Regions from separate parts of the Siminovitchia sp. FSL W7-1587 genome, predicted to be linked through region 1. Evidence: predicted binding sites of a transcription regulator. Region 1 holds the regulator's gene; the other holds the start of a gene.

Region 1 (5,378 bases):
TTTAAACACATCTTGAGGCAAAAGATCGAACAATGTTTTTAAAACTCCCGAATAAGCCGCTTTATAAACCGGTGATCCGACAATCACCCCCGCTGTCTCTTGAATATCAAGTGACACTTTTTGAATGGCAGGGCTATGAACATTTCCGTAAACCAAGTCCTCCGGCGGAATATCTTTTACTGAAACATGTTTTATTGAAAAATGTTCCCTCTCCAGCAATCTGCCTAGATAATCCAGAATCTTGCCAGATCTGGAAAATTCAGATGGACTTCCTGAAATAATGACAATATCACTCATTTTATTTTCCTCCCTTTAAGTGAAAACGATTTTAATTAACTGTATGAGCATGTTCTTCTCAACCCAAACGGATTAAACTTGCTACATTTTTTCTAATTGGCCACCTGTTTTATATCCAACAAATCTCATGTATCATTCACCAACCAATCAAATCCCTTCCATGAATGATTTTTCTTCCTTTACAGACGTATGGAGCGCAAAATCCCAAAACTCTTAGTTCTTCCACATCCTTTTTATGAAAGAACTGAGGAGTCACCCCTTCTTCTCTTCATTTGCTATTTTCTCGCTACCATTTTAGGCAACGGTACAAAAAAAGCACCCTCCCAATGCATGATCATGGAGAAGATGCCTTTAGTTGTCTAATCGGCAGCCTGTTTTCATTTGTTTGCTTTCATCATCGGGACTTTCCTTTGTTTCCTTTGCATGTTGTAACGCTTTTTTTCAGTCGTATCAATTTGGGTGATTTCTCCATCGTGCACTGTAATGACCAATGAACCATATTCCATCTTTTTCAATGCCGAAACAATGTCTTCAATCGCATTTTCCTCCACTTTTGCCATCTTCATCCCCCCATTAAAAAAACCTCTTCTACAAAATAAGAAGAGGTTTGCTTTAAACGTCATTTGTTCTCTTCTTATCTTTCAAGCTTACAAACAGCCTGCTGGAATTGGCACAGTACCTGACGGTCTGTTGCCGAGGCTTCAAAGGGCCAGTCCCTCCACCTCTCTGGATAAGAAATTACCTATTATTCAGTTGAAACGTCATTTATAAACGTATTTATATACTATCCCACTATAAATTATCTGTCAAGGATGAATTTTTCATCTTATAGCATTAACCTACTTGTTTTATGGGCTATAGATTAAAAAAGCACCGGAAATATAGGATGCTTTTTTAATCTTCATCACTCTCTGCTGCGGAAGCCTGCGCTTTTTTATAACCCACCTTTGAAATCCAGATGCTGATCTCATACAAAATGAGTAATGGAACGGTCACCATCATATGCGAGATTAAATCCGGAGGCGTAATGAACGCTGCTATAACCAGCAAAATAAAGTACGCATATTTTCTGATCTGTACCAAAAACATCGGCGTAACGATGCCCAACCTTGTTAAAAACAAAATGACGACCGGAAGCTGAAACAAAACTCCAAACGGTACGGTTATCTGAAAAAGAAATTGAAAATATTCATTAATGCCAATTGTTGTCTGTATCTCCATATTGCTCGATAACCCAAGCATGAACCGTATCACAAATGGAAACAAAATAAAATAAGAAAAAAGGACACCTGCTAAAAATAAAAAAACTGAAACCGGTATATAGCTGAGCGTTGCCTTCCGTTCCTTTTCCAAAAGACCCGGACTGATAAAGGCCCAGAGCTGATACAAAATAACGGGGGATGTTAAAATAAACGCCAGAACAAACGTCATTTGCAGAAACACTTTAAACGGATCCGTCACACGGAACGCATTCATCGTAATGTCCTGGGCAGCGCTTGCATGCTGAATCAGCTTAATAAGAGGCTGTGATATAAAAAAGCTGGCAATGACAGCCAACACAAAGAAAACGACTATAATGACCAGCCGTTTTCGCAATTCCTCTATATGATCGATGATCGACATATTGTTTTGACTCATGATTTGTTCATCCTATCACTTATCGCTGTCTTTTTTCGTCTCTTTTTCATCATCGTCTGCCAAACCTTTCGTCGCGTTCTTAAATTCACGCAACGTGTTGCCCGCAGCCTTACCAAGTTCCGGCAACTTCTTTGGTCCGAAGATCAATATAGCAACAAGTGCGATTACAAGTAAACTGCCTACACCTGCACTCACTGCGGCCACCTCCTATCTATAGTTTTATTTTAATGGAAACCCGTCCAATTAGCCATTGAAAAATCATTTATGGTTGTGAATTTTCCGTGTCATCGAGAGGATAATGTTTCAAAAAGTAAACGAGCGACTGCAGCTCCACCGCTAGATCGATATGATGAACACGGATCGACTCCGGCACATTCAGCCTTGCAGGGGTAAAATTCAGTATTCCCTTTACACCGGTATGTTTAATCCGGTCAGTGATGGCTTGGGCGGCACTTGCCGGCACAGTTAAAATAATGACGGCCACTTCCTCTTTGCTCAATCTTTCTTCAAGTTCGGACAAAGCATAAATCGGTACATTGCTGATCTTTTTCCCAATTTTGTTTTTGTCGACATCGAAAGCCATTTCAATTTTTGTATTGTTGTTTTTTAAGAAATTATAATTTAAAAAAGCTGTGCCTAAATTTCCTACACCAATTAAAGCGACTTTCGTCACCTCATCTTGGTCAAGTGTCTTGCGAAAAAATGACAGCAAGTAATTTACATTATACCCATATCCTTTTTTTCCAAGCGCGCCAAAATAAGAAAAGTCCCGCCGAATGGTAGCGGAATCCACTTTCACCGCTTCACTTAATTCGGCCGAAGATACGCGCTGTTTTCCTGATGCATGTAAATTTTTCAAAAACCTGTAGTATAGCGGAAGCCTCTTTGCAGTTGCCTGTGGTATTTTTAACGTTTCCCCGTTCATATTCAATCCTCCATGCCAAAAAGAAAAAAGCGCTGCAGTTTACCCGTTTGCGGAATGAATGTCCTGCAACTGATAAACCTATTCCATTTCACGGCGATAATCGCTACTGGATACCCCGCCTGTTTTTTCTATTAGATAGGTTGGACCTATGATCATTCCCTTGTCTACGGCTTTGCACATATCGTATATAGTGAGTGCGGCTGCCGAAACAGCAGTTAATGCTTCCATCTCTACTCCTGTATTACCGACAGTTTTTACTTCAGCAGTTATTTCCAGGATTTTATGATTCTCGGATCCTTCCATCCAGTCAAAGGAAATATTAACTCCTTTTATCGGGATCGGATGGCACATCGGGATTATTTCCCATGTTTTTTTCGCGGCCATGATCCCGGCTACTTGCGCCACAGCCAAAACATCGCCCTTTTTTATTTGCTGATTCGTAATTAACTCATAAATATGGTCGTTCACTTCAATACTGGAGCGGGCAGCAGCAGTGCGGACTGTTTCCGGCTTTCCGCTGACATCCACCATCTGTGCCCTGCCTTCATTGTTAAAATGCGTCAATTTTTCCACGGCCAAACACCTCCTTATCATTCTACACTATTTCGTGTATACTGTCTGTTTTTGCCACCTAAAAAATCAATTGTCAAATATAGTCAACATGCGATACACTGTCTATGACTAGGGGTGGAAATTATGCTATTATTGCAAGTTCAACAGCTTTCAAAGTATTTTGGGGCTGATTTGGTACTTTCAAATATAAAATTGGAAATTCGCGAAGGTGACCGGGCAGCTCTTGTCGGCAGGAATGGAGCCGGAAAGTCTACCTTGTTAAAGATCATCGCTGGAGAACTTTCACATGATTCCGGCCAAGTAGTCAAACCGAAAGATGTAACAATTGGTTATTTGGAGCAACATACAGGCTTGGAATCAGAATTAACGATTTGGGAAGAAATGCTTTCCGTATTCAGCGAAGTACGAAACATGGAAAAAGAGCTTCGAAAAATCGAGCAGAAGCTTTCCGATCCGGCGAATTACGAACGTGAAGGTGCCTATGAACGTCTATTGAGTGAATATGACAGGCTTCAAGAGCAGTTTAAAAAAATCGGCGGTTATCAATATGAATCAGATATACGTTCTGTCCTGCACGGCTTCCAATTTTTCGAAGAAGACTATGATAAAAATATCGCCAGGCTGAGTGGCGGACAAAAAACGCGCCTGGCGCTTGCAAAATTGTTGTTGTCCAAGCCGGACTTGCTGATTTTGGATGAGCCAACAAACCATCTTGATATTGAAACCATGGCCTGGTTAGAAAAATATTTGCAAAATTATCCGGGAGCCCTTCTCATCGTTTCCCATGACCGTTACTTTCTCGACCAAATCGTTTCTTTAGTATATGAGCTGTCCCGCCATGAAATGGCGGTCTATCATGGAAATTACAGTAAGTATCTCGAGCAAAAAGCCGAGAGATTTGAACAGGAAATGAAACTGTATGAAAAACAGCAAGGTGAAATTTCCAAACTGCAAGACTTTATACAGCGTAACCTCGCAAGAGCGTCAACGACTAAACGAGCGCAAAGCAGACGCCGCAAATTAGAAAAAATGAATATCATGGATCGTCCCGAAGGCGACACAAAATCCGCTTCTTTTTCATTCACAATTGAGAAACAAAGCGGAAATGACGTGTTATCCGTTTCAGAGGCGAGCATTGGCTACAATGGACAGACATTGGCCAACCATATCAATATGAGACTTACCCGCGGCGACAGTGCCGCCCTTGTCGGGCCAAACGGGATTGGCAAATCTACGTTGTTAAAGTCGATCATAAAAAAAATCCCCTTCCTATCCGGGGAGATTCGATATGGAGCAAATGTTCAATTCGGATATTATGATCAGGAACAGGCCAACTTGTCAACCAACCGAACTGTTTTACAAGAATTATGGGATCGCTATCCGCTAATGAAGGAAAAAGAAGTCAGATCCGTATTGGGCAATTTTTTGTTTACCCAAGATGATGTATTAAAAACCGTTTCGTCATTGAGCGGGGGAGAAAAAGCGCGGCTCACCCTCGCCATTCTCATGCTTCAAAAGGCGAACGTCCTCATTCTTGATGAACCGACGAACCACTTGGACTTGGATAGCAAGGAAGTGCTGGAAAACGCGCTTGTGGATTACCCGGGAACCATTTTATTCGTTTCCCATGACCGATATTTTATCAACAGGATTGCTACGAAAGTGATCGAACTATCCACAGAAGGAACAAAAGAATTTCTGGGCGACTATGATTATTATGTGAATAAAAAGACGGAAATGGCGGAGCTGGCACAACTGCAACAGCCGGAATCAAAGAACACACAAGTAGACAGTAAACATTCATACGAGCAGGAAAAAGAAAAAAGAAAACGCGAACGGCAACTCAAAAGGCGGATCGCTGAAATGGAAGAATTGGTGGACCAATTGGAAGCGGAACTGGACATAAAAGAGCAGTTGTTAACAGATCCCGCTGTGTTCAATGACC
Region 2 (5,378 bases), 2.0 Mb from region 1:
GCACCTCGCAACTTTTTTTCAGTTTCTTCCACTTCTTCAACAGAAATGTAATAACCGTCGTCTTTCTCGAATGAACGGTAAGCCATACAAGCCAAAATCCCGATGGTTGTAATAATAGCCGGAATCCACATGCTGAACACCAAGGAGAATCCCCATAAGAAGAATATGCAACTCATGATAAACGGGCCTCCGGTGTTATTTGGCATATGAATTTTTTCAATTTTATCTTTAAATAGCTTTCGGTCTTTTTTCTTATGATCCCAAAACGCCTCAACGGAATGAACTTGCGGTATCGTCGCAAAATTATACGCCGGGACCGGACTGTGTGTTGCCCATTCAAGGGTGCGCGCATCCCAAGGATCGGAGCTAATATCTCTTGAAGCATAGCGCGTGCTGTAATAAACATTGTACACAATCAAAGCAAAACCAATTGCGAGCCCAATCGCACCGATGAATGAGATCAGATTAAGCGGCCCAAATCCGGTTGCTTCCGAATAAGTGTACATCCTTCGTGCCTGCCCATCCAAACCGGTGAAGAACATCGGGAAAAAGGTGACATTAAAACTGATGGCGATAAACCAGAACGCCCATTTTCCGATTCTTTCATTCAACATAAAACCAAACATTTTGGGCCACCAGTAAGTGAGGCCGGCCAGCATCGCGAATACAACACCAGGAATAATCGTATAGTGAAAGTGTGCGACTAAAAACATCGTATTATGGTATTGATAGTCGGCACTCGCCATCCCAAGCATAACTCCTGTAACCCCGCCGATCGTAAAGATCGGAATGAAACCTACTGCATAAAGCATGGGAACAGTAAATTCAATCTTCCCTTTCCACATTGTCAAAATCCAGTTGAAAATCTTGATTCCGGTCGGAATCGCGATCGCCATTGTGGTAATGGAGAAAATACTATTCGTAAGCGGGCCTTGCCCCATCGTAAAGAAGTGGTGCGTCCACACTAAGAATGAGAAAAACGAAATGATCACGATCGAACCAACCATTGACTTATAACCGTAGAGGTTACGCCGGGCAAATGTAGAAATAACCTCACTATATACACCAAATGCCGGTAAAATTAAAATATATACTTCCGGATGCCCCCAAACCCAGAACAGGTTTGCCCAAAGCATATCCATCCCGCCATTTGTCGTTGTAAAGAAATTTGAACCAAACAGCCGATCCATTGTTCCGAATAGAAGCGCAATAGTCAATACTGGGAAAGCAAAAACGACAATGACGTTCGTAATGAAAGCGGTCCATGTAAACATTGGCATTTTCATGAGCGTCATGCCAGGTGCTCTCATTTTTAAGATCGTCACAATAAAGTTAATCCCAGAGATTAATGTGCCGATCCCGGCAATTTGAATCGCCAGCATATAATAGTTTGTGCCGACTGATTGACTGAAATCATTACCTGCGAGCGGAAAATAAGATGTCCAACCCGAATCAGGAGAACCACCAACAACAAAAGAAATATTAAACAGCATCGCGCCCATGAAGTATAGCCAAAAGCTCAAAGCATTTAAGCGCGGGAACGCGACGTCACGCGCGCCTATTTGCAGTGGAACAACGAAGTTCATCAGGGCATATATAAATGGCATCGCCATAAAGATAATCATCACTACCCCATGAGTGGTGAAAATTTCATTATAATGCTGCGCATCCAACAATGTATTTTCAGGTGCGGACGTTTGTGCCCGCATCATAATCGCATCTACGCCTCCGCGAAACATCATCAGCAAAGCGGAGATTAAATACATAATGCCAATCCGTTTATGGTCAACGGTTGTCAACCATTCCCGCCATAAATAACCCCATTTCTTAAAATAGGTTAAACCAGCGACGATTGCGATAACTGTTAACCCGATGGCTACCATCGATGCATAAATGGCTGGACTTGGATGAGGAATGGCAAAACGTTCAAGATAATCCATCCTTTAGGACTCCTTCCTGGTAAGTTATCAGCCTTGGAAACAACCAATCATTCATGTTGAAGCTACTATTGATGCTTGCTCGTTTTATCATGTTCTTCATTGGCTCCATGATGATGTCCACTATGTTCTCCCTCCGGAGGAGGCAAAAATCCCAGGTGTGTGCCACTGAATGTTAATTGTCCTAAATGGCCCGGTTCTAACAACTGGTCAAATTTTTCTTCCGTAAGAGGTTCAGCCGTTGCTTTCACTTCTTGAACCCAATCGTCAAACTCTTTTTCCGGCATTGCTTTTACGAGAAACGTATTTTCAGCAAATCCTTTGCCGCTAAAGTTTGCATTCCTTCCCATATACTCACCGGGCTCATCAGCAGCCAAATGTAATGTGGTTACCATGTCAGCCATTGCATACTTTTGTCCGCCAAGCTGCGGAATCCAAAAACTTGTAATGGGGCCATATGAATACAATTTAAACTCCAATCGACGGTCTGTCGGGATGTACAAATAGTTAACCGTTTCGATATCTTCTTCCGGATAACTAAAATGCCATTTCCAATTAGAAGACGAAGCGTAAACAACCAAAGGTTCTTGTTCTTCATACTTTTTCGGTGGTGCCTCAACTGCGTATGTGGACTTCACCGTAATAACTGAAAGGAAAATAATGATTATAACCGGAATTCCAACGATAATGGATTCCACCACCGGATTTCCTTCAATATGCGGAGGTTCATAATTCTCATCCTGTTTTGAAGCCCGGTATTTTACAATCATTATGATCAAAAGGACGAAAACGGCTATCACAATGATGGCCATCATCGCAATCGATATCCAAATGACGTTTGCTGTCGTTTCTGCTTGAGGACCTTTCGGATCCAATACCATTACTGGTTCGCAACCCGCCAACACTGCTAGAATCGCGATGGCCACACATAAAAAAGCCCATTTCATTTTCATGCAGGAAACTCCTTTCTTTCGATTAAAAAGGGTGATTGTAAATAACAATCGTTTTTTGTATTTAATTTACAAATATCTTATTATCATGATCGTTTAAAAACAATCGATTGTGACATATGTCACAAAATGTCCTTGAATCAAAAAAGAGATCAGTAACAAAATGTTCAAAGAAACGGAAGAAGCAGGAAAAAAGAAGATTTAAATGAGTAGCGTTTTTTTTAAATCTATAGTATTTTTGAAGTTTGGGGGGTAAATAAAACTGGCCATCATACTGTACGTAAACGCGGAAACATAAAAGATTCGAAGGAGTAAATACGATTTCTTCCCAGTATATATGACAAAAAATAATTTGACTTAGAACATAAAAAGAGCAACCACCCTTTTAATCTTTCACTGCGGATGATTGCTTCTAATATTTGTCTTTTCTATCGTTTTTCTTGTCCTTCCATCTTTTCAATATTTGGCAAAGTCCCTTATTTCAATTTCGAATTCCACAACGATATTTCTCTACACGTTCAAGTAAACTTCCCTCTCCCACATGGCCAAATTCCTTGAAATGAAGAGCCAGGTGTTGAGAGACTAGTAAGATATTCTTTTTCCCCACCAAGAAGTTTTCTCTGAAAATTGACATTATGGATGGGTATCATCACTCATATTGTCTCCACAGTTTTCAATCCCAAAATGCATATCACTCCATGACGGAACCTCACAGCTTCAATTCAAAAATCTTGCGGGGTCTTCCCCGGTTTCCGGGCTGCTCTTCCCCTTTCACTGATGCCAACTTGGCTTTTTGGAGCTCTGATAATACCCTTCTTGCATTTCTTTCAGAATATCCGAGCCATTCCGAAATATCCTTGGCCGTAACTAAGTTCGTTTGATGTATTTTACTTAAGGAGGCCAATTTGGAAAGAGTGGTTGAACTTAAGCTTATTTTTGTCTCCTTATTTTTTGCTACATGCCGATGGGAAAATGGAAGAGGCGTATCGTCTTTGTTCCAAATGACCACATCCTTATTTTCATTAACGGTCGCAATTGAAGAGGTCGTTTTTTCTTTAAGATGTTTTAAAGCAAGCCGGGTATTCGTATCAGCCTGTAAGTTCGTCAATCCGTAGCCAATGCCAATATGAACATCCAATTGACTTTGGGCTTTAATTTGAGGCAAGAGCGATTGCAATGGATGATTCTTTTGAAATAATTCTAATTGACCTTTTGTCGTATATACAAAAAACAGACCATCACCTATTTTCACATATGAACCTTGTACGCTTTGGGTAAAATCCAACAGGATGTTCTCTAATGCCAACTCTTTTCTTTTGTCATCGAATGAAGCCTGATCGGTCAGAGATGAGGTTTCCGCTTCAATAATCTTAATACTCATTACCGCAAACAGCGCCTTTTTATAAATCGCGGACTGTGCTCTTTCTTTTAAAAAATGCAACACTTGCTCGATAATTAATTCCGAAGGAGTCACCCTGTAACAGGGAACTTCTTCCGCTTTTAACATTTCATATACATCCTGTAAACAAGTTAAAGCCGCTTCTATCTCTCCCTTTCGGTACAGCTCCAGATGTTCCGCCATTATCTCTTCAGAAGGGTAATATTTATCATACTTGATCGGAAGGAGTGTTAAATTGTCCAGATCATATTTATAGTGGATGTCTGTAATTTCTTGAGGTTGGATAGTATCAAGACTGTATTTTTTTACGTTTTTTTCACTAACCGCCTTTAGCAGTGTACCCAGGAGGCTAGGACCGTAAATCGGAGGATAAATGGCTTGATCTTCATTTAAAAGGTTGTTTTCAAGAGCAAAATAATACGGTACACGGCCCGAAAAAAGCCACTGGCTGATCATGCCTTCATTTTTTTGAATGATATCATGTACTTCAACCCGGTTTTTATAGGGAAATAGTTTGACATTGATATTGGACATATTCTTTGCTATGTTTCCGATTAAATGTACAGAATCCGTAGGACCCACAACACCAATCCATACTTTCATTTTGAAATAACTCCTTCAATCCTCTATTCCCTGCCTTCCGCCATCTATTTTTTTGCAATAATAGCGGTAGTATTCAGATACGATGTAACAGCCATGATAAAATGGATATTATTTTTCAGAACGGCTGATGCCAGTTTTCCGGGGAATGAACGAAAAACCGGCTTTTTACCGGCATTTCATGTAGCTGCAAGATTCACCTCGGTCAAAAGCCGAAAAATAACTCTTTCATTTTTTCGAGCGAAGCATTCAGATTCATTGTTCACGGTAATCACTAACATGAAACCGCTTTTCTAGTTGATCCTTTATCCTAGTATAAACCTTTTCCTATAACGAGTCACCACCATCCAAGGCCCTTTTGCCGATATAAAAAAATCACTCGAGCTTATTTGTCATATTTTTATTGTGCATTTGGTTTTCTTCCCCGGGTATAGTAGATTCATTTTCTCGTTACAGGGAATCAATTACATTTTCCAACCATGCATTTTCACG

What was found. The regulator Rex, encoded in region 1, represses fermentation and respiration genes when NADH is low (regulators of the CRP and FNR family bind a similar motif). The targets are predictions, from matches to a motif close to TTGTGAAATATTTCACAA.
Region 2: the regulator Rex is predicted to act here: its motif matches at 2,998-3,015, upstream of qoxA (cytochrome aa3 quinol oxidase subunit II).

What each region holds. Positions count from the first base shown of each region.
Region 1 covers NZ_CP150169.1:1,577,432-1,582,809, forward strand. The annotation lists gene ssuE (NADPH-dependent FMN reductase) at 1-297, opposite strand, end outside; gene NST31_RS07325 (YezD family protein) at 675-857, opposite strand; SAM riboswitch class I at 929-1,034, opposite strand; gene tatC (twin-arginine translocase subunit TatC) at 1,192-1,935, opposite strand; gene NST31_RS07335 (twin-arginine translocase TatA/TatE family subunit) at 1,951-2,130, opposite strand; gene NST31_RS07340 (redox-sensing transcriptional repressor Rex) at 2,198-2,860, opposite strand; gene moaC (cyclic pyranopterin monophosphate synthase MoaC) at 2,939-3,433, opposite strand; gene NST31_RS07350 (ABC-F family ATP-binding cassette domain-containing protein) at 3,557-5,378, shown strand, end outside.
Region 2 covers NZ_CP150169.1:4,069,765-4,075,142, reverse strand. The annotation lists gene qoxB (cytochrome aa3 quinol oxidase subunit I) at 1-1,940, opposite strand, end outside; gene qoxA (cytochrome aa3 quinol oxidase subunit II) at 2,006-2,890, opposite strand; gene NST31_RS19080 (hypothetical protein) at 3,597-4,889, opposite strand.